DNA from 3 places in the Lysinibacillus sp. YS11 genome. Region 2 is predicted to be linked to each of the others. Evidence: a T-box and tRNA genes for the amino acid it is inferred to sense, from the RefSeq annotation. Region 2 holds a T-box; the other regions hold tRNA genes.
The links. A T-box is a leader RNA that pairs with one kind of tRNA and senses whether it is charged. The one in region 2 lies ahead of metG (methionine--tRNA ligase), so its partner is inferred to be a tRNA-Met.
Positions count from the first base shown of each region.

Region 1: it encodes a tRNA-Met, which carries the amino acid that the T-box ahead of metG (methionine--tRNA ligase) is inferred to sense. The anticodon was not compared.
Region 3: it encodes a tRNA-Met, which carries the amino acid that the T-box ahead of metG (methionine--tRNA ligase) is inferred to sense. The anticodon was not compared.

Region 1 is NZ_CP026007.1:3,549,761-3,559,770, reverse strand. It holds gene LBYS11_RS17895 (DMT family transporter) at 1-321, shown strand, start outside; rRNA gene LBYS11_RS17890 (16S ribosomal RNA) at 591-2,142, shown strand; rRNA gene LBYS11_RS17885 (23S ribosomal RNA) at 2,321-5,247, shown strand; rRNA gene rrf (5S ribosomal RNA) at 5,359-5,474, shown strand; tRNA gene LBYS11_RS17875 (tRNA-Val) at 5,485-5,560, shown strand; tRNA gene LBYS11_RS17870 (tRNA-Thr) at 5,564-5,639, shown strand; tRNA gene LBYS11_RS17865 (tRNA-Lys) at 5,647-5,722, shown strand; tRNA gene LBYS11_RS17860 (tRNA-Leu) at 5,740-5,824, shown strand; tRNA gene LBYS11_RS17855 (tRNA-Gly) at 5,861-5,935, shown strand; tRNA gene LBYS11_RS17850 (tRNA-Leu) at 5,941-6,029, shown strand; tRNA gene LBYS11_RS17845 (tRNA-Arg) at 6,038-6,114, shown strand; tRNA gene LBYS11_RS17840 (tRNA-Pro) at 6,124-6,200, shown strand; tRNA gene LBYS11_RS17835 (tRNA-Ala) at 6,217-6,292, shown strand; tRNA gene LBYS11_RS17830 (tRNA-Met) at 6,321-6,394, shown strand; tRNA gene LBYS11_RS17825 (tRNA-Ile) at 6,402-6,478, shown strand; tRNA gene LBYS11_RS17820 (tRNA-Ser) at 6,494-6,586, shown strand; tRNA gene LBYS11_RS17815 (tRNA-Met) at 6,640-6,714, shown strand; tRNA gene LBYS11_RS17810 (tRNA-Asp) at 6,718-6,793, shown strand; tRNA gene LBYS11_RS17805 (tRNA-Phe) at 6,852-6,927, shown strand; tRNA gene LBYS11_RS17800 (tRNA-Gly) at 6,933-7,006, shown strand; tRNA gene LBYS11_RS17795 (tRNA-Ile) at 7,008-7,084, shown strand; tRNA gene LBYS11_RS17790 (tRNA-Asn) at 7,089-7,165, shown strand; tRNA gene LBYS11_RS17785 (tRNA-Ser) at 7,176-7,266, shown strand; tRNA gene LBYS11_RS17780 (tRNA-Glu) at 7,269-7,340, shown strand; partial or broken gene LBYS11_RS17775 (VOC family protein) at 7,400-7,815, opposite strand; gene nadA (quinolinate synthase NadA) at 7,981-9,084, opposite strand; gene nadC (carboxylating nicotinate-nucleotide diphosphorylase) at 9,071-9,931, opposite strand; gene nadB (L-aspartate oxidase) at 9,912-10,010, opposite strand, start outside.
Region 2 is NZ_CP026007.1:4,239,635-4,249,644, reverse strand. It holds gene LBYS11_RS21270 (BMQ_0737 family morphogenetic spore coat protein) at 1-164, shown strand, start outside; gene LBYS11_RS21265 (hypothetical protein) at 249-821, shown strand; gene LBYS11_RS21260 (hypothetical protein) at 814-1,095, shown strand; gene LBYS11_RS21255 (hypothetical protein) at 1,108-1,842, shown strand; gene rpmG (50S ribosomal protein L33) at 2,054-2,203, opposite strand; gene LBYS11_RS21245 (GTP-binding protein) at 2,373-3,566, shown strand; gene LBYS11_RS21240 (isoprenylcysteine carboxyl methyltransferase family protein) at 3,587-4,129, opposite strand; gene LBYS11_RS21235 (type III polyketide synthase) at 4,131-5,213, opposite strand; gene rsgA (ribosome small subunit-dependent GTPase A) at 5,606-6,676, shown strand; gene fosM (FosM family fosfomycin resistance protein) at 6,694-7,119, shown strand; partial or broken gene LBYS11_RS21220 (HAD hydrolase-like protein) at 7,135-7,781, shown strand; T-box leader at 7,870-8,131, shown strand; gene metG (methionine--tRNA ligase) at 8,189-9,823, shown strand; gene LBYS11_RS21210 (2-isopropylmalate synthase) at 9,874-10,010, opposite strand, start outside.
Region 3 is NZ_CP026007.1:3,538,429-3,548,438, forward strand. It holds gene LBYS11_RS17620 (MerR family transcriptional regulator) at 35-796, opposite strand; gene LBYS11_RS17625 (diaminopropionate ammonia-lyase) at 939-2,153, opposite strand; gene LBYS11_RS17630 (ABC transporter substrate-binding protein) at 2,289-3,284, opposite strand; partial or broken gene LBYS11_RS17635 (FecCD family ABC transporter permease) at 3,429-4,429, shown strand; gene LBYS11_RS17640 (FecCD family ABC transporter permease) at 4,429-5,484, shown strand; gene LBYS11_RS17645 (ABC transporter ATP-binding protein) at 5,500-6,294, shown strand; tRNA gene LBYS11_RS17650 (tRNA-Glu) at 6,438-6,509, opposite strand; tRNA gene LBYS11_RS17655 (tRNA-Ser) at 6,512-6,602, opposite strand; tRNA gene LBYS11_RS17660 (tRNA-Asn) at 6,613-6,689, opposite strand; tRNA gene LBYS11_RS17665 (tRNA-Ile) at 6,694-6,770, opposite strand; tRNA gene LBYS11_RS17670 (tRNA-Gly) at 6,772-6,845, opposite strand; tRNA gene LBYS11_RS17675 (tRNA-Phe) at 6,851-6,926, opposite strand; tRNA gene LBYS11_RS17680 (tRNA-Asp) at 6,985-7,060, opposite strand; tRNA gene LBYS11_RS17685 (tRNA-Met) at 7,064-7,138, opposite strand; tRNA gene LBYS11_RS17690 (tRNA-Ser) at 7,192-7,284, opposite strand; tRNA gene LBYS11_RS17695 (tRNA-Ile) at 7,300-7,376, opposite strand; tRNA gene LBYS11_RS17700 (tRNA-Met) at 7,384-7,457, opposite strand; tRNA gene LBYS11_RS17705 (tRNA-Ala) at 7,486-7,561, opposite strand; tRNA gene LBYS11_RS17710 (tRNA-Pro) at 7,578-7,654, opposite strand; tRNA gene LBYS11_RS17715 (tRNA-Arg) at 7,664-7,740, opposite strand; tRNA gene LBYS11_RS17720 (tRNA-Leu) at 7,749-7,837, opposite strand; tRNA gene LBYS11_RS17725 (tRNA-Gly) at 7,843-7,917, opposite strand; tRNA gene LBYS11_RS17730 (tRNA-Leu) at 7,954-8,038, opposite strand; tRNA gene LBYS11_RS17735 (tRNA-Lys) at 8,056-8,131, opposite strand; tRNA gene LBYS11_RS17740 (tRNA-Thr) at 8,139-8,214, opposite strand; tRNA gene LBYS11_RS17745 (tRNA-Val) at 8,218-8,293, opposite strand; rRNA gene rrf (5S ribosomal RNA) at 8,304-8,419, opposite strand; gene LBYS11_RS17755 (cysteine desulfurase family protein) at 8,698-9,768, opposite strand; gene nadB (L-aspartate oxidase) at 9,869-10,010, shown strand, end outside.

The DNA of each region.
Region 1 (10,010 bases), 690 kb from region 2:
TTATTTATATATGTAATGGTTAAAGGGGAATCTTTTGGTCCATATTCTTCGATGGATTGGTTATGGTTTATCTTATTAGCGTTAATAGCAAATTTACTTGGTCATACTTTGTTTAATTGGTCAATTAAATACGTTAGTACGAATGTTGTTTCAATTGCTATATTATTTGAGCCTGTAGGAGCTGCTCTTTTAGCTTTGGTGATATTTAAAGAGTATTTAATCATGACACAAATCATCGGTGGATTGATTGTATTAGCAGGAATTCTATTGTTTGTAATAGATATTAAAAAGATTTTTAATTTTTTTAAGAAAAATGCTTGATTTTTAAAATGCTATATTATATATTATTACTTGTCCTTAACAAGAAGGAACGCTTGAAAATAAAATTTTGGAAAGTTGTTGACTTTTAGTTGGGAATGAGATAAGATAATAAAGTCGCTGAAAACGACTTAAATAAAATGAACCTTGAAAACTGAACAAGCAAAACGTAATCAATAAAGTTTTAAGTAGCTAGTTTTGCTAGTGAATAAAACACAATTTTGGACATCAAACATGATGCCAGCAAAACAATTTGAGCTAATCAAATTTCTTTTATGGAGAGTTTGATCCTGGCTCAGGACGAACGCTGGCGGCGTGCCTAATACATGCAAGTCGAGCGAACAGAAAAGGAGCTTGCTCCTTTGACGTTAGCGGCGGACGGGTGAGTAACACGTGGGCAACCTACCCTATAGTTTGGGATAACTCCGGGAAACCGGGGCTAATACCGAATAATCTCTTTTGCTTCATGGTGAAAGACTGAAAGACGGTTTCGGCTGTCGCTATAGGATGGGCCCGCGGCGCATTAGCTAGTTGGTGAGGTAACGGCTCACCAAGGCGACGATGCGTAGCCGACCTGAGAGGGTGATCGGCCACACTGGGACTGAGACACGGCCCAGACTCCTACGGGAGGCAGCAGTAGGGAATCTTCCACAATGGGCGAAAGCCTGATGGAGCAACGCCGCGTGAGTGAAGAAGGTTTTCGGATCGTAAAACTCTGTTGTAAGGGAAGAACAAGTACAGTAGTAACTGGCTGTACCTTGACGGTACCTTATTAGAAAGCCACGGCTAACTACGTGCCAGCAGCCGCGGTAATACGTAGGTGGCAAGCGTTGTCCGGAATTATTGGGCGTAAAGCGCGCGCAGGCGGTCCTTTAAGTCTGATGTGAAAGCCCACGGCTCAACCGTGGAGGGTCATTGGAAACTGGGGGACTTGAGTGCAGAAGAGGAAAGTGGAATTCCAAGTGTAGCGGTGAAATGCGTAGAGATTTGGAGGAACACCAGTGGCGAAGGCGACTTTCTGGTCTGTAACTGACGCTGAGGCGCGAAAGCGTGGGGAGCAAACAGGATTAGATACCCTGGTAGTCCACGCCGTAAACGATGAGTGCTAAGTGTTAGGGGGTTTCCGCCCCTTAGTGCTGCAGCTAACGCATTAAGCACTCCGCCTGGGGAGTACGGTCGCAAGACTGAAACTCAAAGGAATTGACGGGGGCCCGCACAAGCGGTGGAGCATGTGGTTTAATTCGAAGCAACGCGAAGAACCTTACCAGGTCTTGACATCCCGTTGACCACTGTAGAGATATAGTTTCCCCTTCGGGGGCAACGGTGACAGGTGGTGCATGGTTGTCGTCAGCTCGTGTCGTGAGATGTTGGGTTAAGTCCCGCAACGAGCGCAACCCTTGATCTTAGTTGCCATCATTTAGTTGGGCACTCTAAGGTGACTGCCGGTGACAAACCGGAGGAAGGTGGGGATGACGTCAAATCATCATGCCCCTTATGACCTGGGCTACACACGTGCTACAATGGACGATACAAACGGTTGCCAACTCGCGAGAGGGAGCTAATCCGATAAAGTCGTTCTCAGTTCGGATTGTAGGCTGCAACTCGCCTACATGAAGCCGGAATCGCTAGTAATCGCGGATCAGCATGCCGCGGTGAATACGTTCCCGGGCCTTGTACACACCGCCCGTCACACCACGAGAGTTTGTAACACCCGAAGTCGGTGAGGTAACCTTTTGGAGCCAGCCGCCGAAGGTGGGATAGATGATTGGGGTGAAGTCGTAACAAGGTAGCCGTATCGGAAGGTGCGGCTGGATCACCTCCTTTCTAAGGATTATTTCGGAATACAAACCTTGGGTTTGTAAGATTACGTTTTGCGTTCAGTTTTGAAGGTTCATTCTTCTGAATGAAACACTTCAAAACTTGTTCTTTGAAAACTGGATAAAACGACATTGAAATTGTAACAAACACATTTATTTTTTAAGTTTTTTAGGCTTAATAACTTGGTTAAGTTATTAAGGGCGCACGGCGAATGCCTTGGCACTAGGAGCCGAAGAAGGACGGCACTAACACCGATATGCTTCGGGGAGCTGTAAGTGAGCTTTGATCCGGAGATTTCCGAATGGGGGAACCCACTACGTTTAATCGCGTAGTATCTTGACGTGAATACATAGCGTCTTGAAGGCAGACCCAGGGAACTGAAACATCTAAGTACCTGGAGGAAGAGAAAGAAAAATCGATTCCCTGAGTAGCGGCGAGCGAAACGGGAAGAGCCCAAACCAAGAGGCTTGCCTCTTGGGGTTGTAGGACACTCTATACGGAGTTACAAAAGAGCGAGTTAGATGAAGCGACTTGGAAAGGTCCGCCAGAGCAGGTAAAAGCCCTGTAGTCGAAAGTTCGTTCTCTCCTGAGTGGATCCTGAGTACGGCGGAACACGTGAAATTCCGTCGGAATCCGGGAGGACCATCTCCCAAGGCTAAATACTACCTAGTGACCGATAGTGAACCAGTACCGTGAGGGAAAGGTGAAAAGCACCCCGGAAGGGGAGTGAAAGAGATCCTGAAACCGTGTGCCTACAAGTAGTTAGAGCCCGTTAATGGGTGATAGCGTGCCTTTTGTAGAATGAACCGGCGAGTTACGATTACGTGCGAGGTTAAGCTTTAGAAGGCGGAGCCGCAGCGAAAGCGAGTCTGAATAGGGCGAAATAGTACGTGGTCGTAGACCCGAAACCAGGTGATCTACCCATGTCCAGGGTGAAGGTGAGGTAACACTTACTGGAGGCCCGAACCCACGCACGTTGAAAAGTGCGGGGATGAGGTGTGGGTAGCGGAGAAATTCCAATCGAACTTGGAGATAGCTGGTTCTCTCCGAAATAGCTTTAGGGCTAGCCTCGTGATGAGAATACTGGAGGTAGAGCACTGTTTGGACTAGGGGGCCATCCCGGTTTACCGAATTCAGACAAACTCCGAATGCCAGATATTTATACACGGGAGTCAGACTGCGAGTGATAAGATCCGTAGTCAAAAGGGAAACAGCCCAGACCACCAGCTAAGGTCCCAAAGTAATCGTTAAGTGGAAAAGGATGTGGCGTTGCACAGACAACCAGGATGTTGGCTTAGAAGCAGCCATCATTTAAAGAGTGCGTAATAGCTCACTGGTCGAGTGACGCTGCGCCGAAAATGTATCGGGGCTAAACGATTCACCGAAGCTGTGGATTGACATCTACGATGTCAGTGGTAGGAGAGCGTTCTAAGTGCGTTGAAGTCAGATCGGAAGGACTGGTGGAGCGCTTAGAAGTGAGAATGCCGGTATGAGTAGCGAAAGACGGGTGAGAATCCCGTCCACCGTATGACTAAGGTTTCCTGAGGAAGGCTCGTCCGCTCAGGGTTAGTCGGGACCTAAGCCGAGGCCGATAGGCGTAGGCGATGGACAACAGGTTGATATTCCTGTACCACCTCCTCACCGTTTGAGAAATGGGGGGACGCAGTAGGATAGGGTAAGCGCGCCGTTGGTTGTGCGCGTCCAAGCAGTAAGGCGTGTGTGTAGGCAAATCCGCACACTGTAACGTTGAGCTGTGATGGCGAGTCCGTATGGACGAAGTTCCTGATTTCACACTGCCAAGAAAAGCCTCTATCGAGGTGAGAGGTGCCCGTACCGCAAACCGACACAGGTAGTCGAGGAGAGAATCCTAAGGTGTGCGAGAGAACTCTCGTTAAGGAACTCGGCAAAATGACCCCGTAACTTCGGGAGAAGGGGTGCTCTTGAGCGTGCAAGCGCATGAGAGCCGCAGTGAATAGGCCCAGGCGACTGTTTAGCAAAAACACAGGTCTCTGCAAAACCGTAAGGTGACGTATAGGGGCTGACGCCTGCCCGGTGCTGGAAGGTTAAGAGGAGTGGTTAGCGCAAGCGAAGCTGCGAATTGAAGCCCCAGTAAACGGCGGCCGTAACTATAACGGTCCTAAGGTAGCGAAATTCCTTGTCGGGTAAGTTCCGACCCGCACGAAAGGCGTAACGATCTGGGCACTGTCTCAACGAGAGACTCGGTGAAATTATAGTACCTGTGAAGATGCAGGTTACCCGCGACAGGACGGAAAGACCCCGTGGAGCTTTACTGTAGCCTGATATTGAATTTTGGTACAACTTGTACAGGATAGGTAGGAGCCAGAGATCTCGGAGCGCCAGCTTCGAAGGAGGCGTCGGTGGGATACTACCCTGGTTGTATTGAAATTCTAACCCATGCCCCTTAGCGGGGCAGGAGACAGTGTCAGGCGGACAGTTTGACTGGGGCGGTCGCCTCCTAAAAGGTAACGGAGGCGCCCAAAGGTTCCCTCAGAATGGTTGGAAATCATTCGTAGAGTGTAAAGGCACAAGGGAGCTTGACTGCGAGACCTACAAGTCGAGCAGGGTCGAAAGACGGGCTTAGTGATCCGGTGGTTCCGCATGGAAGGGCCATCGCTCAACGGATAAAAGCTACCCCGGGGATAACAGGCTTATCTCCCCAAGAGTCCACATCGACGGGGAGGTTTGGCACCTCGATGTCGGCTCATCGCATCCTGGGGCTGTAGTCGGTCCCAAGGGTTGGGCTGTTCGCCCATTAAAGCGGTACGCGAGCTGGGTTCAGAACGTCGTGAGACAGTTCGGTCCCTATCCGTCGTGGGCGTAGGAAATTTGAGAGGAGCTGTCCTTAGTACGAGAGGACCGGGATGGACACACCGCTGGTGTACCAGTTGTCTTGCCAAAGGCATCGCTGGGTAGCTATGTGTGGACGGGATAAGTGCTGAAAGCATCTAAGCATGAAGCCCCCCTCAAGATGAGATTTCCCATTACGCAAGTAAGTAAGATCCCTCAAAGACGATGAGGTAGATAGGTTCGAGGTGGAAGTGTGGTGACACATGGAGCTGACGAATACTAATCGATCGAGGACTTAACCAAAAAAGTTTGAAACATTCAATGCACCGTTTATCCAGTTTTGAAAGAGCAAATCTTTCTAAAAAGAGAGCTTCTAGACACAGCAGTACGCCGTGTATGGAAGGTCGACCATAGTCTAGTGATGATGGCAAAGAGGTCACACCCGTTCCCATACCGAACACGGAAGTTAAGCTCTTTAGCGCCGATGGTAGTTGGGGGCTTCCCCCTGTGAGAGTAGGACGTCGCTAGGCATAATACCCAGGAGGATTAGCTCAGCTGGGAGAGCATCTGCCTTACAAGCAGAGGGTCGGCGGTTCGAGCCCGTCATCCTCCACCATATGCCGGTTTAGCTCAGCAGGTAGAGCAACTGACTTGTAATCAGTAGGTCGTGGGTTCGATTCCTATAGCCGGCACCATTTTTTCGAGCCATTAGCTCAGTTGGTAGAGCATCTGACTTTTAATCAGAGGGTCGAAGGTTCGAGTCCTTCATGGCTCACCATTTATAAATAATAATAAGCGGGTGTGGCGGAATTGGCAGACGCACTAGACTTAGGATCTAGCGCCGCAAGGCGTGGGGGTTCGACTCCCTTCACCCGCACCATTATTTTCATTGCCAGATAAAAAAGCTTATGCACATGCGGAAGTAGTTCAGTGGTAGAACACCACCTTGCCAAGGTGGGGGTCGCGAGTTCGAACCTCGTCTTCCGCTCCAAATGTGCCGGGGTGGCGGAACTGGCAGACGCACAGGACTTAAAATCCTGCGGTAGGTGACTACCGTACCGGTTCGATTCCGGTCCTCGGCACCATTTTAAATGCGCCCGTAGCTCAATTGGATAGAGCGTCTGACTACGGATCAGAAGGTTATGGGTTCGACTCCTGTCGGGCGCGCCAAAAGAACAACGGGAAGTAGCTCAGCTTGGTAGAGCACTTGGTTTGGGACCAAGGGGTCGCAGGTTCGAATCCTGTCTTCCCGACCATTTCCAAAAAGATTATGGGGCCTTAGCTCAGCTGGGAGAGCGCCTGCCTTGCACGCAGGAGGTCAGCGGTTCGATCCCGCTAGGCTCCACCATAAGTAAATTAACCAGTATAAAGATCCTGGCGGCGTAGCTCAGCTGGCTAGAGCGTACGGTTCATACCCGTAAGGTCGGGGGTTCGATCCCCTCTGCCGCCATCTTAAAGGACCTTTAGCTCAGTTGGTTAGAGCAGACGGCTCATAACCGTCCGGTCGCAGGTTCGAGTCCTGCAAGGTCCACCATTTATATATTGTAACGGAGGTATACCCAAGTCTGGCTGAAGGGATCGGTCTTGAAAACCGACAGGCGGGTAACACCGCGCGGGGGTTCGAATCCCTCTACCTCCTCCAGTTTTAAATTTTTATAAATGGTGCTTTAAAAACTCGAAACAACATAAAATTATCGCGGGGTGGAGCAGTGGTAGCTCGTCGGGCTCATAACCCGAAGGTCGTTGGTTCAAATCCGGCCCCCGCAACCAAAAGGTCCCGTGGTGTAGCGGTTAACATGCCTGCCTGTCACGCAGGAGATCGCCGGTTCGATCCCGGTCGGGACCGCCATTTTTAAAATAAAAGTCATGAGAAGCAAAAAAGTGAGCAAGCTTAGCATGGACGAAATGGGTCAGTAGCTCAGTTGGTAGAGCATTAGATTGAAGCTCTAAGTGTCGGCGGTTCGATTCCGTCCTGACCCACCATTTATGCGGGTGTAGTTTAATGGTAAAACCTCAGCCTTCCAAGCTGATGTCGTGGGTTCGATTCCCATCACCCGCTCCAAGGGCCTATAGCTCAGCTGGTTAGAGCGCACGCCTGATAAGCGTGAGGTCGATGGTTCGAGTCCATTTAGGCCCACCATTATTCCGAAGTAGCTCAGTTGGTAGTAGCACCTGACTGTTAATCAGGTTGTCGCAGGTTCGAGTCCTGCCTTCGGAGCCATTTTTATTTTGGGGAAGTACTCAAGAGGCTGAAGAGGCGCCCCTGCTAAGGGTGTAGGTCGGGTAACCGGCGCGAGGGTTCAAATCCCTCCTTCTCCGCCATGGGCCCGTTGGTCAAGTGGTTAAGACACCGCCCTTTCACGGCGGTAACACGGGTTCGAATCCCGTACGGGTCATACTAGAAACAGTAGATGCAATTGCATCTACTGTTTTTTGATATTCATAGATACAAAATTTACTCTTGATTCAATGCATTTTCGTCCATATAAACTACTTCCCAGATATGCCCATCTACATCTTGAAAACCCCAACCATACATAAATCCGTGATCTTGTGGTTCACTATAAGGTTTACCACCAGAGGCAAGTGCCTTATTCACTAGTTGATCTACTTGTTCTCGGTTTTCAGCAGAGAGACATAAGATTGCTTCTGCAGAAGTAGTAGTATCTGTAACTTCTTTTTTACTAAATCCTTTAAATCGTTCTTCAACCATTATTAATACGAAGATATTTTCACTAATAATCATTGAGGCTGTTGTTTCATCACTGAATTGTTGATTGAACTCAAAACCTAATTCCTTAAAAAACTGATAGATTTGTTTAGATCTTTTACTGGTAAATTGATAAAGATATTTTTCGATTGAAAAGCCATTTAGTATCACCTCCAAATTGACAGTATCATGGAGCATAAAGTCGTGTCAATTATAGCAAAGCGGGGCGCAAATGGAAGCCATTAGCACTATTAGAAGTAGGCGTTATGTGAACAAAAACAGAAAGGTTATATCTTCAACCTTTCTGTTTAAAAAGTTTTAACTATTTATCCTCTGGCTAGCATTCTTTCAAGTGAACTAAGTGCTTCAGCGGTAGTATGTTCATCTACTTGTATACGGTTATGAGGTTGACCTTGCTCAATATTTTCTAAGCTCCATAACAAATGTGGAAGGTCAATTCGATTCATTGTTAAACAAGGACAAAAGTTTTCGTTTAAGGAGACAATATGTTTATCAGGATGCTGCTTAATAATGCGATTGACAAGGTTCATTTCTGTTCCAATTGCCCATGCAGATCCGCTTGGAGCTCGATTGATTGTATCAATAATGTATTTTGTGGAGCCTGCATCATCAGCCGCTGCAACCACTTCACGGCTGCACTCAGGGTGAACAATTATCCTCATAGTCGGGTGTTCTTTGCGAATAACCTCTGTATGTTGAACAGTAAAACCTTCGTGCACAGAGCAGTGACCCTTCCAAAGAATAACCTGGATATTTTCAAGTGGCTCTTTTGTTTCGAGCAAGTTCTTATGCGGATTCCAAACAGCCATATTTTCAAGAGGTATACCTAAATCATAGGCAGTATTTCTTCCTAAATGTTGGTCAGGTAAAAAGAAGATACGCTGTTTTTGGGTAAAAGCCCATTGAACAAGTTCCTTTGCATTCGATGAAGTGACACAAGCACCACCATGTCTTCCAGTAAAGGCTTTAATAGCCGCAGTTGAGTTAACATAGGTTAGAGGAATAATCGTATCACCAAAGAGTTCTTGAAGAATTGGCCATGCTTGTTCAGTTTGATAAATATCAGCCATATCAGCCATTGAACAACCAGCGCGCATATCTGGTAAATAGATATGTTGCTGTTTCGTTGTCAGCATATCAGCAGTTTCTGCCATAAAATGTACACCGCAAAATACGATGTGTTCAGCTTCCTTATTTGCTGCGGATAATTGAGCTAACTGTAAAGAATCCCCAGTTGCATCTGCAAATTGAATGACTTCATCTTTTTGATAATGGTGGCCAGGAATAAATAATTTAGGACCTAATTTTTTCTTTATTGATAAAATACGAGATTCCATTTCCTTTACAGATAGTGCCCGATAATGCTCTGGGAGTAATGTCGTCTGTTGTAATAAACTAGTGATGGACAAGGGAATGATCTCCTTTCATTTGAACGAGTGCACTAATATCAAAAGCTTTAACTGAATGTGTTAAGGAGCCAAGTGAAATCCATTGAATACCCGTTTGGGCATAAGCCTTTAAATTTTCAAGTGTGATGCCCCCAGATGCTTCAGTCGCAATAGTGGGAGGAACAATGGGAAGCCATGCACGGATTTCTTCTGGGCTACGGTTATCAAACATAATAATATCTGCTCCTGCGTTGATAGCTTCTTCTAATTGTTCTTTTGTTTCAATTTCAACTTCAATTTTTACGGTATGACCGACTTTCGCTCTAGCGGTCTGAACTGCCTTTGTAATGCTACCAGCAAAGGCAATATGATTATCCTTTAGCATAATTGCGTCATACAGGCCATTACGATGATTAAAAGCACCACCAATTCGAACAGCATATTTATCTAGCATACGCAGTCCTGGTAGTGTTTTACGCGTATCACATATTTTTGCGTGAGTACCTACTGTTTCTTGAACGGCAAGATGGGCAGCCGTTGCAATAGCAGACATACGTTGAATAAGATTTAAAATGACACGCTCACCGATTAATAATTTTTGTAAGGGACCTTTAATCACAGCGAGTACATCACCTGACTTCACCATCTCTCCATCTTTTGTATGAAGATTGACTTCGATTGATCGATCGAGTAAGAGAAAGCCATGCTCAATAATGTTAGCCCCACAAAAAATTCCGCTTTCTTTCGCGTAAAAAGAAAAAGCTCCCTGTTGTTCGGCTGAAAAGATAAATTCACTCGATAAATCTCCATCTCCTAAATCCTCATTAAAAAATTGCTTGAGCATTTCCTCAAGTTTGATGATATTCATACAATGAGTTCCTCACTTTCATTTGTCCTTGCGAAAAAATAATCCATCGGCTTGCCCATTGTGATTTCATTTCGGATTT
Region 2 (10,010 bases):
CGTTGACAATTACTGTTGCTGTTTGTCAAAGTATTCAATCTACATTCCCAGTTACTGTGGAATTTTTAGCAACTTTCTGCGAACCAAGAGCAGACTTACCATTCTCATGTCCAACTGCGGTTCGTCCACAACAATGCCCAGTTATTTTCCCAACTGTTGGTTAATTGTGATAACAAAAAGAAGAAAGTCATACTATGAAGAGAGGGTAATCCTCTCTTTTTTTAATGGAAATAACAAGGAGGTTTAAAGTGGCAGATCGTATTGAAGACAAGATACAGGCACTAAAAGAACAAACAAATGCCTATGTTCATGATATTAAAAGGTTGGTTGAGGAATTAGCAATTCCGAATAGGATTAACCTCATTAGTTATTTTACAACTGCACTTAATATTTCTTATGATCCTGAGCAAGAGAGTTTATGTTTAGGCTCCTATCATATTCGTAATATTGGTAGTGCAGCCGTCACGAACCCATCTTTGTGTATAACAATACCCAAGGAGTCACCGTTTTACTTTTCAGGGAGATATGTTCATGAAAATTTCACTGCGAATTTTAAAACACAGGGGCAGAGTCAGTGGGAGCGTTTTAATGACAAATCAAGCAAAGAGGAGTATTGGCTGAGACCAGTTGGTAAATCAACAATCGAACCGAATGAAACCATTTCATTTACCAATTTTCAAATAAAATGGTCCCATAATTTATCATATTCAGGCACGATTATGGGTTTTACATATTGCGATCAGCTCACAGAAGGTGTTGTTGTTTTAAATCCAATTAATCTAAATGGAATGGGCCAAACACAGGAGGAAGACAATGGGTGACAACGAAAAACAAGAGTTTGGTAGTGTAATTCAACAATTAGTAAAGGAACAGCTAAGTCGTCGTAATGAACAAGATAATAGCTTTGCCTTTCTTGAAAAAAGTACATTACAGCTATTAATAGCCTATCTTGTTTCAGACGAAAAGAGTCATGTTGAACAAATAGAGAATTCAAAGTTAGAAGAAAAATGGATGAAGCAGCTGGATGATTTACTAGAGGAAAGTAGAGAGCAGCTTGAAGAGGTGGTCGATTTACTAAAAAGATATTCAGGATAGGGGGGTGTGATGATGGACAATGATATTGTGAAAAACAATGATCCAATACAGCTCCAACAAATGATTATTTTTTTAAGGGCCGAGTTAGCCAAGTACAAAAATGAAGTAAAAAGACTTAGAGATAGTGATTATTATGCTTTGGTTCTTCGACTTGAAAGAGAAAATGTTCAATTAACAAGGCATAAAAAAGAACTTTCGATGGAACTCCTAAAGTTGAAAAGAGACTTTGATAAAGAATTGCAAGCTTACGATGAAGAAATTCAGAAGAGAGAAGCGCAAAGAAAAAAGCAAATTGCATCCATTGAGGCATTATTAAAGGAATTGGCAGAATTGCGGGCTGAAAAAAAGTCATTGATGGACAAATTTCAAGCATCAAAGGAGACTTCGATCGATTCAAATGAAAGGTCTATTGTGGAAGGCATAGATAAAAAGTTAAGTGACTATACAACCATAGCAAGTAAACAAATGGAGAATATTTTAGAGACACTAGAAAAATACCATAGAGAGAAAGTAGAATCAGACAGCCTTCATCGACACTTACTAAGTGAGTTAGAGACGAAAAATCTAGATATTGAGAGATTATCCAATGAAATAGTTGCATTAAAGAAACAATCTAAGGATGGTAGCACATCAATGAAACAAGGAGTTAATATTGACGAACAAATAGATTTTAGATTACGCATGCTCGATGAATTAGATGAGAAATTGAATGAACTAGCGTTAGAAATCAATAGTGAGCAGCTTTAGCTATAAAATTTCATCATGACTGTTTCAAAGATATGCCTTTGAAACAGTCATTTTTTGATTTGCATAAAAAGCTTATAAGAAGGTTCAACCGCTCACAAAGAAGAGGAAGGCGCTCCAAAGCAGGTTAACCCCGCTCACAAAGTAGAAGACACCGCTCTAAAACAGGTCAGACCCGCTCATGAGGATCTCATCATGACCCCCCATTCCAATATTATTTTGTTTCTCTATGCAGGGTTACACGCTTCAGGCGAGGGGAGTACTTTTTAAGCTCCAATCTTTCGGGATTATTGCGTTTATTTTTAGTAGTAATATAGTTTTTATCACCTGTTTCAGTACAGGCTAGTGTTACTTGTACACGCATTGAAGGACCTCCTTTTAAATAGTAATTATTACGATTTAAACAATATATTTCTCACTGGAGATTGTCAAGTTTAATTTCACTAGTAATAAAAAGCTTTGCATTTTCCAAAGTAATATGATTTAATTACAAATTGTAAATAGTAATGATTACGATTTAAGGAGTTGTAAGAATGACAAAGAAAATTCCTGTTACAGTATTGAGTGGATATTTAGGTTCTGGTAAGACAACAATGATGAATCATGTATTGCAAAACAAAAAAGATTTACGTGTCGCTGTTATTGTGAATGATATGAGTGAAATTAATATTGATGCGGAGCTTATCGCAAATGGTAGCGGTATATCACGTACAGAAGAGAAATTTGTGGAGCTATCGAATGGTTGTATTTGCTGTACATTACGAGAGGATCTATTGCAGGAGGTGGAACGTCTTTCGAAGCTAGGCAATATTGATTACATTTTGATTGAATCGACAGGGATTAGTGAGCCGATTCCAGTTGCACAAACATTTAGTTATTTAGACGAGGAGCTTGGCATTGATTTAACGAAGTTTTGTCGATTAGATACAATGGTTACTGTCGTAGATGCCCATCGTTTTTGGCATGATTTTCAGTCTGGGGAAAGCTTATTGGAGCGGAAGGAAGCTGTTGGTGAATTAGATGAGCGTGATGTTGCAGACCTTCTCATTGATCAAATTGAATTTTGTGATGTCCTTATTTTAAATAAGTGCGATTTAGTATCCTCAGAGGAGCTTGAGCGATTAGAACGTATTTTACGTGCATTACAGCCTGAGGCAAAACTTATACGTACAACAAATGGTGTTATTGATCCAGTTGAAATTTTAAATACGGGGCGCTTTGACTTTGAACGTGTCTCTGAATCGGCTGGTTGGTTAAAGGAGTTGGAGCTTGGTCATGAAAACCATACACCAGAGACTGAGGAGTACGGGATCTCTTCTTTTACCTATAAACGCAAAAGACCGTTTCATCCGATGCGCTTTGTTGAGTGGTGTGATCACATGCCAGATTCAATAGTACGAGCGAAGGGTATTATTTGGAGTGCAAGACATCAGGAAGTTGCGCTATTATTATCGCAAGCGGGGTCATCTGCAAAAATTGAACCAGTCTCTTATTGGGTAGCGGCACTTTCTCAAGCCCAGCAGCAGGATGTATTCCAGCAAAGCCCTGAAGTATTGGAAGATTGGGATGAAGAGTTCGGAGATCGAATGACACAACTTGTGATTATTGGCATTGATCTAGATCGAGAAGACATCACTAAACAGTTGGACAACTGTTTGTTAACAAATGAAGAGTTTCGGAACCCTTGGGAACGTCTACAAGATCCCTTTAACTGGGAATGGCAATAAAGAAGAAAAGAAGATTTCGGCTAAGACTCCGAAATCTTCTTTTGAAATACACGATTATAATTAGTAGCATCTCGTAATGCTTTTTCTTCTATAGGTATTCGGACAGAAAGCATTGTAATATTGAGTAATGTAAAACAAAATGCTGTAAAGTAAGCCTGAAACATGAGTGGTAGCAAAAGGATTTCTAAACAAACTACCGCATAATTGGGGTGGCGCATATATTCATATGGCCCTTTACGAACAACTTGTGCGTCAGGTAAAATGAGGATTTTTGTATTCCAAAAAGTGCCTAAAGAGCGAATACACCAGATCCGCAAAGCCTGCACTGCTAAAAATAATATAAAAAATAACGGAAATAAGGGCGAGATACCATTGTTGTTTGTGACGATTTCCACTATTAAAAACAGAAAAAAGCTAATATGCATGGCTACCATATAGGGGTAGTGTGAAGCACCTACTTCATAGGCTCCTTGTGAAAGCATCCATTTCTCATTGCGCTTGGCAATCACAACTTCTGTCAATCTTTGTAGAACGACAAGGATAAAAATAAAATAGAAGATCATGTTACTCCCTCCAGTTTAATAATACAGCTTCTGCACAAAAACCAGGGCCAAGAGCTACGAGCAAGCCTGTATCCTCCACTTGTCCTTCATTTAACATAAACTGCTCTAATACGTATAGCACTGTCGGTGATGACATATTACCATGTCGTCTCAATATTTCCCGAGAAATGTCGGTTTTTTGGGGAGATAGATAAAGTGTATCTTCGTAAGCTTTTAATACCTTTTTTCCTCCAGGATGCGCAATAAAATGAGTCAATTGTTCGCTGTACAGTCCTTGTTCCATTAAAAATTGCTCAATGAAAGGTCCGAGCCAATTGGTAATAATAGAAGGAATACTTTTTTGGAAAACGACATGAAGCCCGTTGTTTTTCACATCCCAACCCATTACATTTTCCGAATCTGGCATCCATTTAGAACCTGTAGCTAGAATATTAGGGGTTGGCCTTTTTGTTGCGATAGCTACTTCATCCCCACAAACAAGTATGCATGCTGCACCATCGGCAAAAAGAGAAGCACCAATTAAATTACTTTTAGAAAAATCATTTGGCTGAAAAGTGAGGCTACATAACTCGACACAAACGACAAGTACCTTTGCATGTGGATGGGCTTTACAAAAATCATAGGCTCTGCTTATACCAGCGGCTCCTCCTGCACAACCAAGACCCCATAGAGGAATGCGTTTAAGTCGATCTGAAAAGGGAAGCTTGTTCATAACACGTGCGTCAATGCTAGGTGTTGAAATTCCTGTACTGCTAACAAAAATGATGGCATCGATGTCCTCAGTAGGAATAGGTGAGGATAAAAAAGCTGTATTAGCTAAACATGCTTGAATGACACTTACACTGTATTGTGTAGCTAACTCAATATATAAATTATTACGTTCTTCAAAGGAGTGATTCGTACGATGCCATTCAGCTGGCACACAAAAATGGCGTGTGTTGATGCCACCATTTTCAAAAACCTTTAAGTAGCGCTCTAGTTTTGGAATTTTTGCATAAAAAAGCTCTTTCGTTAGTTCCTCTGCGTTATCTTGCTGTAATGTGTAAGGTGGTTGATATGTGCTAATTGAAATGATTTTAGGCAATCCAACATCTCCTCGCATTTAATGGTTTTGTTCATTGTATGCGTGGATGATTGGAATAAATGCTTATAATATTGTAATTGACAATTTCTGAAAATTTAGCTATATTGATAACAACTAAATGGAAAGTAGGTGATGTGACATGATGAATAGATCTGTAATTAGCGAACTGCAATCCGGTTTGTTCAATTTCACACGCCTAAAATATACAAAGTGACGCCGTGCCATAACTCGGGGTATTTGTGTATCTTTTAAACGTGCCTGTGAAACCTTGTAACTGCCGAATTGCAGCTACAAGGTTTTTTATTGTAGTTCCAAAAGGTGAATTGCGATAGGGCCTCTTGCGGATGACAACTATTTTCGCTGAGGCATCATACGTTTAGGAGGAAAATAAATTGAATTTAACAACATTAGGTTTTACAACATATTTTGAAGAGCAAATGATAGAAATGAAAAAACAGGCTAAATTAAAAAATTGTGTGCCTGCAAGGGTTACTTTAGAGCATAAGCATTCTTATCGGGTGTTAGCTGAAGAGGGAGAATGGCTTGCGACAATTGCTGGTCATTATGCGTATACATCTTTAGCGAGGGAGGACTATCCAGCAGTTGGTGATTGGGTGCTAGTGGAGAAAATGCCCGGAGAGGCACGAGCAATTATTCATCAGCTATTCCAACGAAAATCTGTATTTTCACGTAAAGTTGCAGGAACGGAAATTCAAGAACAGATTGTCGCATCAAATGTCGATATTGTGTTACTTGTTATGAGCTTGAACGCAGATTTTAATATTCGACGTTTGGAGAGATATTTAGTGGCTGCTTGGGATTCAGGGGCAAAGCCCATTATTGTCCTGACAAAAGCTGATTTATGCGAAGATGTTTCGAGCTTAGTACAAGAAGTGGAGTCTGTAGCCTTTGGTGTGGATATCTTTGTAACGAGTGCTCTATCGGGCGAAGGTCTAATGGAAATTCAGACGCTATTCACAGAGGGGGTCACGGGGGCACTATTGGGGTCTTCTGGAGCAGGGAAATCCACATTAACAAATGCTTTATGTGGTGAGATACTGATGAAAGTAGCGGGTATACGTGAGGATGATGCCAAGGGACGACATACAACAACCCATCGAGAGCTAGTAGTATTGCCTGCTGGTGGCTGTCTAATTGATACGCCAGGGATGCGTGAGCTTCAATTGTGGGATCAAGGGGATAGTTTAGCTTCTAGCTTTCAAGATATTGAGGAACTAGCAACAGCTTGTCGTTATCGTGATTGTACACATCAAAAAGAGCCTTATTGTGCTGTCCAGCAAGCTATAGTAGATGGGGACTTGGACCAATATCGCCTACAAAGCTATTTTAAGCTGCAAAGAGAATTGGCTTATATGGAGCGCAAAACAAATACGCAAGCAAAACTTGAGGAGCAGCGCAAGTGGAAGCAAATAGCCAAGGGAATGAAAAAGGGGAAGAAATAATCAATAGGAGCACAACCATGACAATTCAAAACATCAATCATTTATTGTTTTCAGTTTCTAATTTAGAGGAATCCATCACTTTTTATGAAAAAGTATTCGATGCCAAGTTGCTAGTAAAGGGGAACAGCACAGCCTATTTTGATGTAAATGGACTGTGGCTAGCTCTGAATGTAGAAAAGGATATACCCCGTAATGACATCCATCATTCCTATACACACATTGCCTTCACAATCGCTGAGGATGACTTTGATAAGGTGTATGACAGATTGGTGCAGCTAAAGGTCAATATTTTAGCAGGTCGGCAAAGAGATGAAAAGGATAAAAAATCAATTTACTTTACAGATCCTGATGGTCATAAATTTGAATTTCATACAGGAACTTTGCAGGATCGTTTGGATTATTATAAGCAAGAAAAGCAGCATATGGCGTTTTTTGATAACTAATTAAGGAGAGATTTTATGAATAAAGCGTTTATTTTTGATATGGATGGAACATTATTTCAAACCAATCTTATTTTAGAGCCTGCTCTCGATGCAACATTTGATGTGCTGCGGACAAACGGCTTGTGGCAGGGGGAAACACCTATAGAAAATATAGAGAAATAATGGGGGTTCCTTTACCTGTTGTGTGGGAAACATTATGTCCTATGCATGCTTTAGAGATACGAGAAGAGAGCAATGTATTATTCCATGTAAAGCTGATTGAGCAAATACGTGGACATAAAGGTGCTTTGTATCCAAACGCTGAACAAACCCTTGCAACATTGTCAGAGAATTATCCGTTATACATAGCGAGTAATGGACAGGTTGACTATTTACAAGCAATCGTCGAAACCTATCAGTTGGAGCGTTTTATAAAGGGAATCTATAGCATTCAAGCAATTGCAAGTGGGCATAAATCGGATCTGGTCAAAAGAGTTGTAGATGAAAATAAAATTGATTATGGAGCAGTGGTAGGAGATCGTTCTTCGGATATCCAAGCTGCACAGGACAATCAATTACTATCAATAGGTGTTCGCTTTGACTTTGCACAAGATAAGGAGTTAGAAAAAGCAGATATAGTAATTGATGATTTAACTGCATTGGTAAAGGTTACATTAGATTAACTTAAGAAAGTGTATCAAAATAAGGGATGATTTAGAGACAAACATTGCATTTCCTCACAAGAAGGCGTAAAATAATGCCAATCCTATAGAAAAAGCATTGAGAAGGAAAAGTAAATTGGATTAGCATTTTGTAGAGAGCCTCTGTTGGTGGAAATGAGGTAAGTGAACCCTTTTGAAAATGACCTTTGAGCTTCGTACCGAAAGCTTTTTAGCCAGTAGATTACGACGAGATGGGCACTCGTTACAACAGCGGCAGTATCTCTCTTTTTGAATGAAGACGTACTGATAGAGGCAAATAGTGTGAGCTATTTGTAAATATAGGTGGTAACACGGGTATACTCGTCCTAATCAGATTTGATTAGGGCGATTTTTTTTTACCATTTTTTCTGTGAGGGGAGCAATTTAGAATGACGATTGTTATTGGAGGCGCTTGGCCGTATGCAAATGGCTCTTTGCATTTAGGGCATGTTGCCGCATTATTACCAGGTGATATTTTGGCTAGATATTACCGACAAAAAGGCGAGCAGGTTTTATATGTATCAGGCAGTGATTGTAATGGTACACCCATTTCTATACGGGCCGCACAAGAGAATACAACGACAGAGGCTATAGCTAATCACTATCATGATGAGTTTACAAGATGCTTTCATGATTTAGGATTTACCTATGATTTGTACACAAGAACGGATGCGGAGCACCACCATGAATCCGTTAAGGCCCTTTTCTTACAGCTACTGGCTAATAATTTCTTATACAAAAAGAAAATTGAACAGGCTTACTGTGAGACGGATAATCAATTTCTACCAGATCGATTTGTCGAAGGTCTTTGTCCAAATTGTGGAGCGAAAGCAAGGGGAGATCAATGTGATAACTGCTCAGAAATTTTAGACCCATTGGACTTAATTGATAAGCGCTGCAAAATTTGTGGGAACGAACCTGTTATTCGGGAAACTGAGCACTTTTATTTTACCTTTAGTCAATTTCAAGGAAGGTTGGAGTCTTATTTAGCACAAGCAAAAGTCGAGAAACGTTGGCGTGACAATGCTTTAGGGTTAACGGAGCGATACTTGGCAGAGGGAGTTCCCGACCGAGCAGTAACAAGAGATTTACCGAATGGCATAGATGTTCCAGTGCCAGGTTTTGAAGGGAAAAAAATATATGTATGGATTGAAGCTGTAGCAGGGTACTTAACAGCAAGCTTAGAATGGGCAAAAGAACATCAAATAGCTATTGAAGATTTATGGAATGAAGAGACCATTTCATACTATGTACATGGGAAGGATAATATTCCATTCCATACAGTTATTTGGCCAGCCATTTTAATGGGAATTGGATCCAAGGCATTACCTACCCATATCGTATCTAATGAGTATTTAACATTAGAAAAACGCAAATTATCTACTAGTCAGAATTGGGCTGTATGGGTTCCTTATATTTTAAGCCGTTATGATGCGGACTCTATTCGTTACTTCTTAACGATGAATGCGCCAGAAAATCGTGATACTGATTTTTCATGGCGGGAATTTATTTATAGCCATAATGGCGAACTACTCGGAGCCTATGGCAATTTTGTAAACCGTACATTGAAGTTTATTGAGAAATCATTTGCTTGTCAGGTGCCACAAGCGGAGGTGGATAGCGACATTCGAAAACAAACCGTACAATTGTTTAATGAAGCGGGTGTTCTTATAGAAGGTGGTCATTTCAAGCAGGCGTTAGAATCCATTTTTGAGTATATTCGCGGTGCTAATCGTTATTTTGATGAACAACAGCCATGGCTACAGGTAAAAGAAAACGTAGAGGCAGGTAATCGTACATTAGCAACTTGCGTCTATATCATTGCGAATTTAGGACAGCTGCTGCATCCTTTCTTACCGTTTTCAGCAAAGAAAGTAAGAAATATGTTAGGTATAAATGAAATGATGTGGCATGAACAGGTAGATCTCCCTAAAGTCATTCGAGAGGTGACACCATTATTTGAACGTCTTGATATCGAACGAATCGATGAGGAATATCAAAAACTAGTTAGGGATAGTCGCTAGGATTGAAAAAGCAGTATGGCGCAAGAGCCATACTGCTTTGCTATTTTCATTTAATTCATAACAGGTGTTAATTTTGTCACTACAATGCTATTAATCGCATTAATATAGGCTAATGCACTTGCCTTAAGAATATCTGTATCTGCTGCTTTTGCAATATACTTTTCGCCTTCATGCTCAATCGTAATTT
Region 3 (10,010 bases), 700 kb from region 2:
ATTTCTAAAACATGTCAGCATAAGGAAGACCTATTTACTTACTTGTATAAGCTATAATGGCGTCATGCAAAAATTTTGCTGCTCCTGTTTCACCACGCTCATCATAATAAGCGGTAAAGCGTTCATCAGCAATATACATTTGTGCCAGCCCTGCATGTGCCTCTTTGGAATACTCTTTCCACGTAAAGTTGAGCCAGCGTTTATGCAACTCTGCAACTTCCATCGCAATGTCACTTGTTGTATCTCCAAGTTTCATTGCCTCTGCTAAACGTTCAAACATTTGCTGTTCTAGCTGTTGCATCGCTTGATATTGTTGCTCCGTCATGTTCATAAGCTTAGCATTGGATGCATCCACTGTTTCATTCCCATATTTCTCACGGATTTCTTTGCCGTACTGCTTTTCGTTATTCTCAATTAACTTTTCTTTAAAGCCTTTAAATTTTTCTTCATTAGACATTGGTTGTTCCTCCTCAATGGATTGTATTGTTTTTTCTACTGTCTGTAAGATCGTTTCCAACTGCTCTTTGCGTTGAAGCAAAGCAGCTCTATGTGTTTTGAGCGCCTCAGCATGCTGAAAATTTGGTGCTTGAATAATAGCCTGAATTGTCGCTAATTTCATATCCAAAGCACGGTAAAATAAAATCTGCTGCAACATATCGACCTCCCATTGGCCATAAAATCGATAACCTGCCTCATTGGTTCTTGCTGGTTTCAGCAATCCAATTTCATCATAATAACGCAATGTTCTTGTACTAACGCCCGATAGTTGAGCAAGCTCCTGAATGGTATATTCCATCTCATCACCTCCACTAATGCTACTGTAAGCTTTGACGCAACGTTAAGGTCAAGAGTTAAAATAAAAAAATTTAATTAAACTTAATTATACTTTCAAATCCTTTTACAAAAGGAAAATAGCAAACTAGTAAATCACTAGTTTGCTATTGATTCGCATATTTCCCATGCCATACTATTTCTCGATAACTCTCTTTATCTGTATCACCCTCTGTATTAATAAACAGCACCCTTGCCTGTTCATTTAGGTGCAAGGCATGTTTTAATTCCTTATATTGTTCATTAGTCATTATTTCATAAAAGCAACCAAATGGCGCCGCTCCTGATTCACCAGCTATAATGCGAGTGTCTGTAGCTAAAGGATTTCCTAGAACGCGCATACCTGTTGCTGCTATTTCTTCCTCACAGGAGATACTTATTTTTGTGTAGGCTTTTAAGATTTGCCAAGCTTGTGGATTCGGTTCACCACAAGCAAGACCTGCCATTATAGTTTGCATCTCCCCACCAACAGTGACAAATTGATCTGTATTTTTCTTAAAGCTTTCATAATAGCAATTAGCGACATGTGGCTCAACCAAGACAAATGTAATATCCTGCTCATAGTATTGCTGTAAAAATGCTACTACTGCTCCGGCAAAGGACCCCACACCAGCTTGCAAAAATACATGTGTAGGGGCTTGCTGAATCTGTTCATCAATCTCCTGTACAAGGGTTGTATACCCCTGCATAATCCATAATGGAATTTCTTCATAGCCTTCCCACATCGTATCCTGAATCAAGACCCAGCCATTTTCTTGTGCAAGCTGTGAGGTATAACGAACAGTATCGTCATAATTCATTGTCGTAATTTCAGCAAAAGCCCCTTCACTTTTAATATGCAGTAACCGCTCAGCGGCGCTACCAGCTGGCATATATATTCTTGCTTGAAAACCCAGTTCTCTTGCAGCCCATGCCACACCACGACCATGATTTCCATCTGTCGTTGAAATAAATGTTAGATTGCCTACTTGCGCTCTTACTTCTGGAGTTTTTAACTGTTCAAACGATAGCTCTTCTATATTCCTTCCAAGCTTATTGGCAACATATTGCGCAATTGCATAAATACCTCCTAAAACTTTAAAGGCATTTAAACCAAATCGATAAGATTCATCTTTAACCATAATTTTTTCTACACCCATATATGAAGATAGTGCCTCAAGATGATGAAGTGGTGTCTTCTCAGATTGCTCATATGTACGCTGAAATTGACCAACCTTCCTCACTTGATCTAGTGAAAAATATGGAAGTATTGCTGTTGCTTGTTTTATATGATCTTGCTTTAAATAATGCTGATTATAAACCCACCCTAATTTTTCCTTCATCGCCATCCCCCTCAATTTATGGTCAATATCTACATCATAGTCTATCTAACTTTAAAGTACTAGGAGAGTATATATTAGGAAGTAAAAAAACTATACATTTATCGAACATCGATAAATGTATAGTTTATAAGAAAATTATTTAACAAAGATTTCTTTCACTTGATCTAACATAATATTCGCAGCTAAAATGCCTCCAGCCGTATTCCAAATGACATCATCCACCTTATGTGCATTGCCTTTTTGGACTGCTGTTAAGTTTTTCCAAAGCGGGTCTTGTGTCCACTCTTGTTCAGTTGCTAGTGCTGAATCATCGCCTGTTGGCATGTACGTGAAGTAGAAAATAACATCCCCATCCATTTGAGGGATCGCTTCTTTCCCTACTTCAATCGCTAAGTTTCCTAGTTTAGCATTATCTTTAAATAAATCTGCTTGCGCTGCAACACGTTTAAATCCTAAAGCATCAAAAATCACACCTGAGAATGAATCTGTGTAATAGATACGAGATTTATCGGCCATAAAGCGTACAAATGAAACTTCTTGGTTGGTTTGTTCTCCAAGTTCTTCTTTCAGAGCTTGTAACTTATCTTCGTAAGCTTTTAGAACTTCTTCACCTTTTGTTTCTTGATTTACTGCTTTAGCGTATAATTTAAAATTCTCTTTCCAGTCACCACGTAATGTATCAGAAAACACAGTTGGAGCAATTTTGCTAAGTTTAGCATAATCTTTTTCTTGTCGTAATTTATTGCCAATGATTAAATCTGGCTTTAAAGAAGCAATTTTTTCGATATTTATTTCATGTTCAATACCGACAACCTCTACACCTTCCATTTGATCCTTGATGTGATCATACCATGGATCGCCTGTCCAAGATTGAACAGCACCTACTGGTTTAATACCTAGAGCTAATAATGCTTCTGTTCCTTCATTAGTTAAAACAACGATACGTTTTGGTGTGTCTTTTACTTCAGTTGTCCCCATTGCATGGTCAACACTGTAAGCATTGCTTTCTTTTGTACTTTCTTCTTTGGCATTATCTTTAGAAGTACCGCATGCTGCCAGAACAAAAATAGCAACCACAGCTAGTAAAACTAATAGTTTTTGAAAAGCTTTTTGCACCTTTTCTTCCTCCATTGTATATGATAAAATATTTAAGCATATTTGACGAGAATGAAAATCACTTTCATCTGTCTAAGAACGATATTAATCGTATTGTATGTAACTATCAATGTCAATAACTAATTTAATAATTTTCCAAGAAAAGAGTACACGTTAAATATGATATTAAAAAATAATTATTCTAAAATGATTGCTTTACTAGTAGGAGTCATACTATTACTTCTTTCTATGGGGATCAGTATTGTGTATGGTTATGCAAATACTTCTATTCAAACTACGTATGAATCTTTTAGACAATTTAACAATTCAAATGAGCATCTTATTATTCAAAATGTTCGAATTCCAAGAGCTCTTATAGCCAGTTGCGTTGGTGCTTCATTAGCTATTACAGGCGTGCTTATGCAGACCTTAACGAAAAATCCATTAGCCTCTCCTGGAATTTTGGGCATTAATGCAGGAGCAGGCTTTGCTGTTGTCTTTGCCATGATTTTTTTCCACATTTCAAGCTTGCAATCTTTTGCGTGGATTGCATTTCTTGGTGCAGCAATCGCTGCTTTATCCGTTTATGGAATTAGTTTCTCAGGTAGAGATGCTGTTACTCCAGTGAAAATAACTTTAGCTGGTGCTGCCATCAGTGCCCTATTTGCATCATTTACGCAAGGTTTACTCGCTACAAATGAAGCAGAACTTGATCAAGTTTTGTTTTGGTTAGCAGGTTCTGTACAAGGTAGAAAACTTGAAATTCTACTATCTGTTCTACCGTATCTAGTAATTGGGTGGATTGCTGCCCTCATCATTTCCCCCAAAATGAATATTCTCGCTCTTGGCGATGATGTAGCAAGAGGTCTTGGTTTACGTTTAGGACTTATGAAGATATTGGTCGGTCTTATTGTTATTTTTTAGCAGGGGGAGCAGTTGCAATTGCTGGCCCCATTGGTTTTATAGGGATTGTCGTTCCCCATTTTGCGCGCAAGTTTGTCGGCACTGATCATCGATGGCTTATTCCTATGGCTGCTTTACTTGGGGGGATACTTTTATTGCTGGCTGATGTTGCGGCTCGTTATATTATCATGCCACAAGAAGTTCCAGTAGGCGTCATGACTGCTATGATTGGCACACCATTCTTTATTTACCTTGCGCGAAAAGGTGGAAAAAAATAATGAAACATGTAAAAACAATTCGTTTACTTCAACAAAAAATTTCATTTTTAATAGATGTACAAGCTATAAAAAAATTAACAGTGATTTGCATACTAACTCTTGCCGTGTTCTTTCTTAGTGCATCATTTGGTGATTCATTCATCAATCCATTTAAAGTTTTACAAGCTTTTTTTGGTTACGGCTCAGATTTTGATCAACTGATTATTATTGATTTTCGAATGCCTCGAATTTTCATGGCCTTGTTTGCTGGAATGGCGTTAGCCGTCGCAGGTGCAGTTTTACAAGGAATCATTAAAAATCCACTTGCCTCACCTGATATAATCGGCATATCTGCTGGTGGTGGGGCAGCGGTTGTTGGTTTCTTAGCCATTTTCAGTGATTCTAATCACTCTTTAACAGTTAGTATAGAGTGGTTGCCATTAGCAGGATTCATAGGTGCTACTATCGTCGGATGTATAGTCTACCTATTTGCTTGGAAAGATGGTGTCACACCAAATCGTCTTGTCTTAATCGGTATTAGCGTGTCGGCATTCATGCAAGCAGTTACTACAATGTTAATGATTATCGGCCCAATTTATCAAGCAAGTGAAGCGAATAAATGGATTACGGGTAGTGTCAAAAGTTCGGATTGGGATCAAGTACAAATCGTTATTCCATTGATTTTTGTACTTCTACTTATAACCTTTTTTATTACTCGGCAGTTAAATGTTCAAGAATTAGGTGATGATACAGCATCAAGCCTAGGGCAGCCTGTTCAAAAAACACGCCTTTACTTAATTCTATTATGCTCCAGTTTAGTAGCGAGTGCCATAGCATTTGCTGGTGCTATTGGGTTTGTAGGATTAATGGCTCCTCATATTGCACGACGCATTGTTGGTTCATCGTTCGGTGTACTTATTCCGGCATCCGCAGCAATTGGTGCATTGCTTGTAATGGTTGCAGATATTATAGGTCGTACAGCATTTAGCCCATTAGAAGTACCCGCAGGCGTCTTTACTGCTGCTATCGGTGCTCCTTACTTTATCTATTTATTATTTAGAAACCCTAAAAAATAAAGGAGTCTATACTACATGACTGAATCTTTATTAACCAAATCTCTAACATTAAGTTATGGTGATTTCAATATTATCGAAGATCTCAATTTATCTATTCCTTTGAATGAAATTACTGTATTAATCGGAGCGAATGGCTGTGGTAAATCCACACTCTTACGCTCCATTGCTCGATTATTAAAACCTAAAAAAGGCTCCGTTTTATTAGACGGTGAGGATATTTTTAAATTATCTACAAAACAAGTGGCTAAAAACCTCTCTATTCTTCCTCAATCTCCTGTTGCACCAGAAGGCTTAACTGTCCTACAACTTGTGAAACAAGGTCGCTATCCTTACCAAAGTTGGCGACAACAGTGGACTGAAAAGGATGAAGAAATCGTTTTAAGCGCTTTAAAAGCTACAGGTACAGAGCATTTACAAGATAGACCAGTAGATGAGCTATCAGGAGGACAACGTCAACGTGCTTGGATAGCTATGACGCTTGCTCAAGATACAGATATCATTCTTTTAGACGAGCCTACGACATACTTAGATTTAACTCATCAAATAGACGTTTTAGATTTACTATTCGAATTGAACCAACAGCAAAAGCGAACTATTATTATGGTACTACATGATATTAATCTTGCTTGTCGCTATGCCGATCATATTATTACAGTGCGTGACCGTGGTGTCTATCGTCAAGGGAAACCAGAAGAAATTATGACCACTGATTTAGTTAATCATGTGTTTGACCTTGATTGCCAAATGACGACAGATCCAATCTTTGGTACACCTCTTTGCATCCCATATGGAAAAGGACGAAAAATTTAATCACTAATTTAAAAAACAACAAACAAGCCTACACAGTTTAATCATTCTGTGTAGGCTTTCATTTATTATAGCTATGTTATAAATCTAAATATCAAGTAAATTAAAAAGTGCAGTAGATGTAAATTCATCTACTGCACTTAGTATGACCCGTACGGGATTCGAACCCGTGTTACCGCCGTGAAAGGGCGGTGTCTTAACCACTTGACCAACGGGCCCATGGCGGAGAAGGAGGGATTTGAACCCTCGCGCCGGTTACCCGACCTACACCCTTAGCAGGGGCGCCTCTTCAGCCTCTTGAGTACTTCCCCAAAATAAAAATGGCTCCGAAGGCAGGACTCGAACCTGCGACAACCTGATTAACAGTCAGGTGCTACTACCAACTGAGCTACTTCGGAATAATGGTGGGCCTAAATGGACTCGAACCATCGACCTCACGCTTATCAGGCGTGCGCTCTAACCAGCTGAGCTATAGGCCCTTGGAGCGGGTGATGGGAATCGAACCCACGACATCAGCTTGGAAGGCTGAGGTTTTACCATTAAACTACACCCGCATAAATGGTGGGTCAGGACGGAATCGAACCGCCGACACTTAGAGCTTCAATCTAATGCTCTACCAACTGAGCTACTGACCCATTTCGTCCATGCTAAGCTTGCTCACTTTTTTGCTTCTCATGACTTTTATTTTAAAAATGGCGGTCCCGACCGGGATCGAACCGGCGATCTCCTGCGTGACAGGCAGGCATGTTAACCGCTACACCACGGGACCTTTTGGTTGCGGGGGCCGGATTTGAACCAACGACCTTCGGGTTATGAGCCCGACGAGCTACCACTGCTCCACCCCGCGATAATTTTATGTTGTTTCGAGTTTTTAAAGCACCATTTATAAAAATTTAAAACTGGAGGAGGTAGAGGGATTCGAACCCCCGCGCGGTGTTACCCGCCTGTCGGTTTTCAAGACCGATCCCTTCAGCCAGACTTGGGTATACCTCCGTTACAATATATAAATGGTGGACCTTGCAGGACTCGAACCTGCGACCGGACGGTTATGAGCCGTCTGCTCTAACCAACTGAGCTAAAGGTCCTTTAAGATGGCGGCAGAGGGGATCGAACCCCCGACCTTACGGGTATGAACCGTACGCTCTAGCCAGCTGAGCTACGCCGCCAGGATCTTTATACTGGTTAATTTACTTATGGTGGAGCCTAGCGGGATCGAACCGCTGACCTCCTGCGTGCAAGGCAGGCGCTCTCCCAGCTGAGCTAAGGCCCCATAATCTTTTTGGAAATGGTCGGGAAGACAGGATTCGAACCTGCGACCCCTTGGTCCCAAACCAAGTGCTCTACCAAGCTGAGCTACTTCCCGTTGTTCTTTTGGCGCGCCCGACAGGAGTCGAACCCATAACCTTCTGATCCGTAGTCAGACGCTCTATCCAATTGAGCTACGGGCGCATTTAAAATGGTGCCGAGGACCGGAATCGAACCGGTACGGTAGTCACCTACCGCAGGATTTTAAGTCCTGTGCGTCTGCCAGTTCCGCCACCCCGGCACATTTGGAGCGGAAGACGAGGTTCGAACTCGCGACCCCCACCTTGGCAAGGTGGTGTTCTACCACTGAACTACTTCCGCATGTGCATAAGCTTTTTTATCTGGCAATGAAAATAATGGTGCGGGTGAAGGGAGTCGAACCCCCACGCCTTGCGGCGCTAGATCCTAAGTCTAGTGCGTCTGCCAATTCCGCCACACCCGCTTATTATTATTTATAAATGGTGAGCCATGAAGGACTCGAACCTTCGACCCTCTGATTAAAAGTCAGATGCTCTACCAACTGAGCTAATGGCTCGAAAAAATGGTGCCGGCTATAGGAATCGAACCCACGACCTACTGATTACAAGTCAGTTGCTCTACCTGCTGAGCTAAACCGGCATATGGTGGAGGATGACGGGCTCGAACCGCCGACCCTCTGCTTGTAAGGCAGATGCTCTCCCAGCTGAGCTAATCCTCCTGGGTATTATGCCTAGCGACGTCCTACTCTCACAGGGGGAAGCCCCCAACTACCATCGGCGCTAAAGAGCTTAACTTCCGTGTTCGGTATGGGAACGGGTGTGACCTCTTTGCCATCATCACTAGACTTGGTTATGTATCATGTTTTGAAGTTGTTTACCTGTCCTTCAAGACAAGAATTATTGTATAACGTTTTCTAACATTGTGCAATACTTTTTTATAAAAAAAAGAAATTATTACTTTTTAAAGATATTTTTGTTAAGTAAGAGAAAATATTGCCCTGCAAAATATTATAGCAATTGTTGGTTCAAAAGAAAACAATTATTTTATTTGGCCGATATTATTAGCTTATAATCTATTTCACTACAAGTGAAGAATATAGATAATCCTTCACTCGTCTTTTCGTTAAATATTTGAAAGCTCTATTTTTAATTTTACAATATCCTCAAGTGTAGTGGAAGGACCAAAAGATATTCTAAAAAATTGGCGTGCCGCTTCCAAAGAAAATCCCATTGATAGAATAGCCTTTGTTCCCGATTCACTATGAATATCACATGCACTACCTGTAGAGATACAGATTCCCGCCTCATTTAACTTTAAAAGAACATATTGCCCCTCTACTTTTTCCATCATTACCCCACAAATATTAGGTAGTTGCTGTTTACACTCAACGAGCTGACATTTTTCAGGTAAATTATTTTCAAAATAATTTCTTAGCGTTTCATAATGTTGCAATTCATATTGATAGTTTTCAATTGCCGCGGCAAAGGCCACGATTGCAGGAGTATCTAATGTCCCCCCTCTAAGACCCCTCTCATGTGTCAAACCTGGTGTTAATGCAGGTACTCTGATTGCAGGGTTCAGATATATAGCACCACAGCCCTTTGGTCCGCCTATTTTATGAGCCGAGATGGTAATCGCATCTGCCCCTTGTGGTATAGCTAGTTTGCCAAATGATTGTACACAATCAACATGACAGAATATATTTGATTTTCTTGCCATCTTTACGATTTTCTCTACAGGCTGGATTGAACCAATTTCAGAATTGACATGTTGAATGGTAATCAAAGCAGTCTCTTCCCGGATTGCTTGTTGCAATTGCCCCAGATCAACACAACCATCCTTCTGCAAAGGTAATTTTGTTACAGTAAAGCCCTTTTTCTCAAGTGTATTCAAAGCCGCATGCACTGACGTATGCTCAGCTTGAGATGAAATAATGTGTTTTCCTTTTTTTGAGGCTAGCGCTAACGACAAGATGGCTATGAGATTTCCTTCTGTTCCACTACCCGTAAAAATTACGCCATCACTAGTTACACCTAGGGCTTGGGCTACAACCTCCCTTGATTGCTGGACAAAATAAAAAGCTTGTCCCCCTAAATCATGCAAACTCGCACTATTTCCATAATACCGTTGTGCCACCTCTACATATGCCTCAAGAGATTCCCTCATCATAGGTGATGTTGCAGCATAATCCATATAAATCATCGTCTTCTTCCTCTCTTGTTCATCAGGTCTTGTTTTCTTTTATATTTTATGTAAAGATAAGTGTCAAGACAACTGTAAAGAAGGTATAACAATGGATGTAAAGACAGACGTCCTTATAATTGGTAGTGGTATTGCTGCACTTCAGGCTGCTTTAGTGCTTGAAAAACATTTTCAAATACAAATTGTTACAAAATCATCTATATATATGAGTAGTTCTTATCGTGCACAAGGTG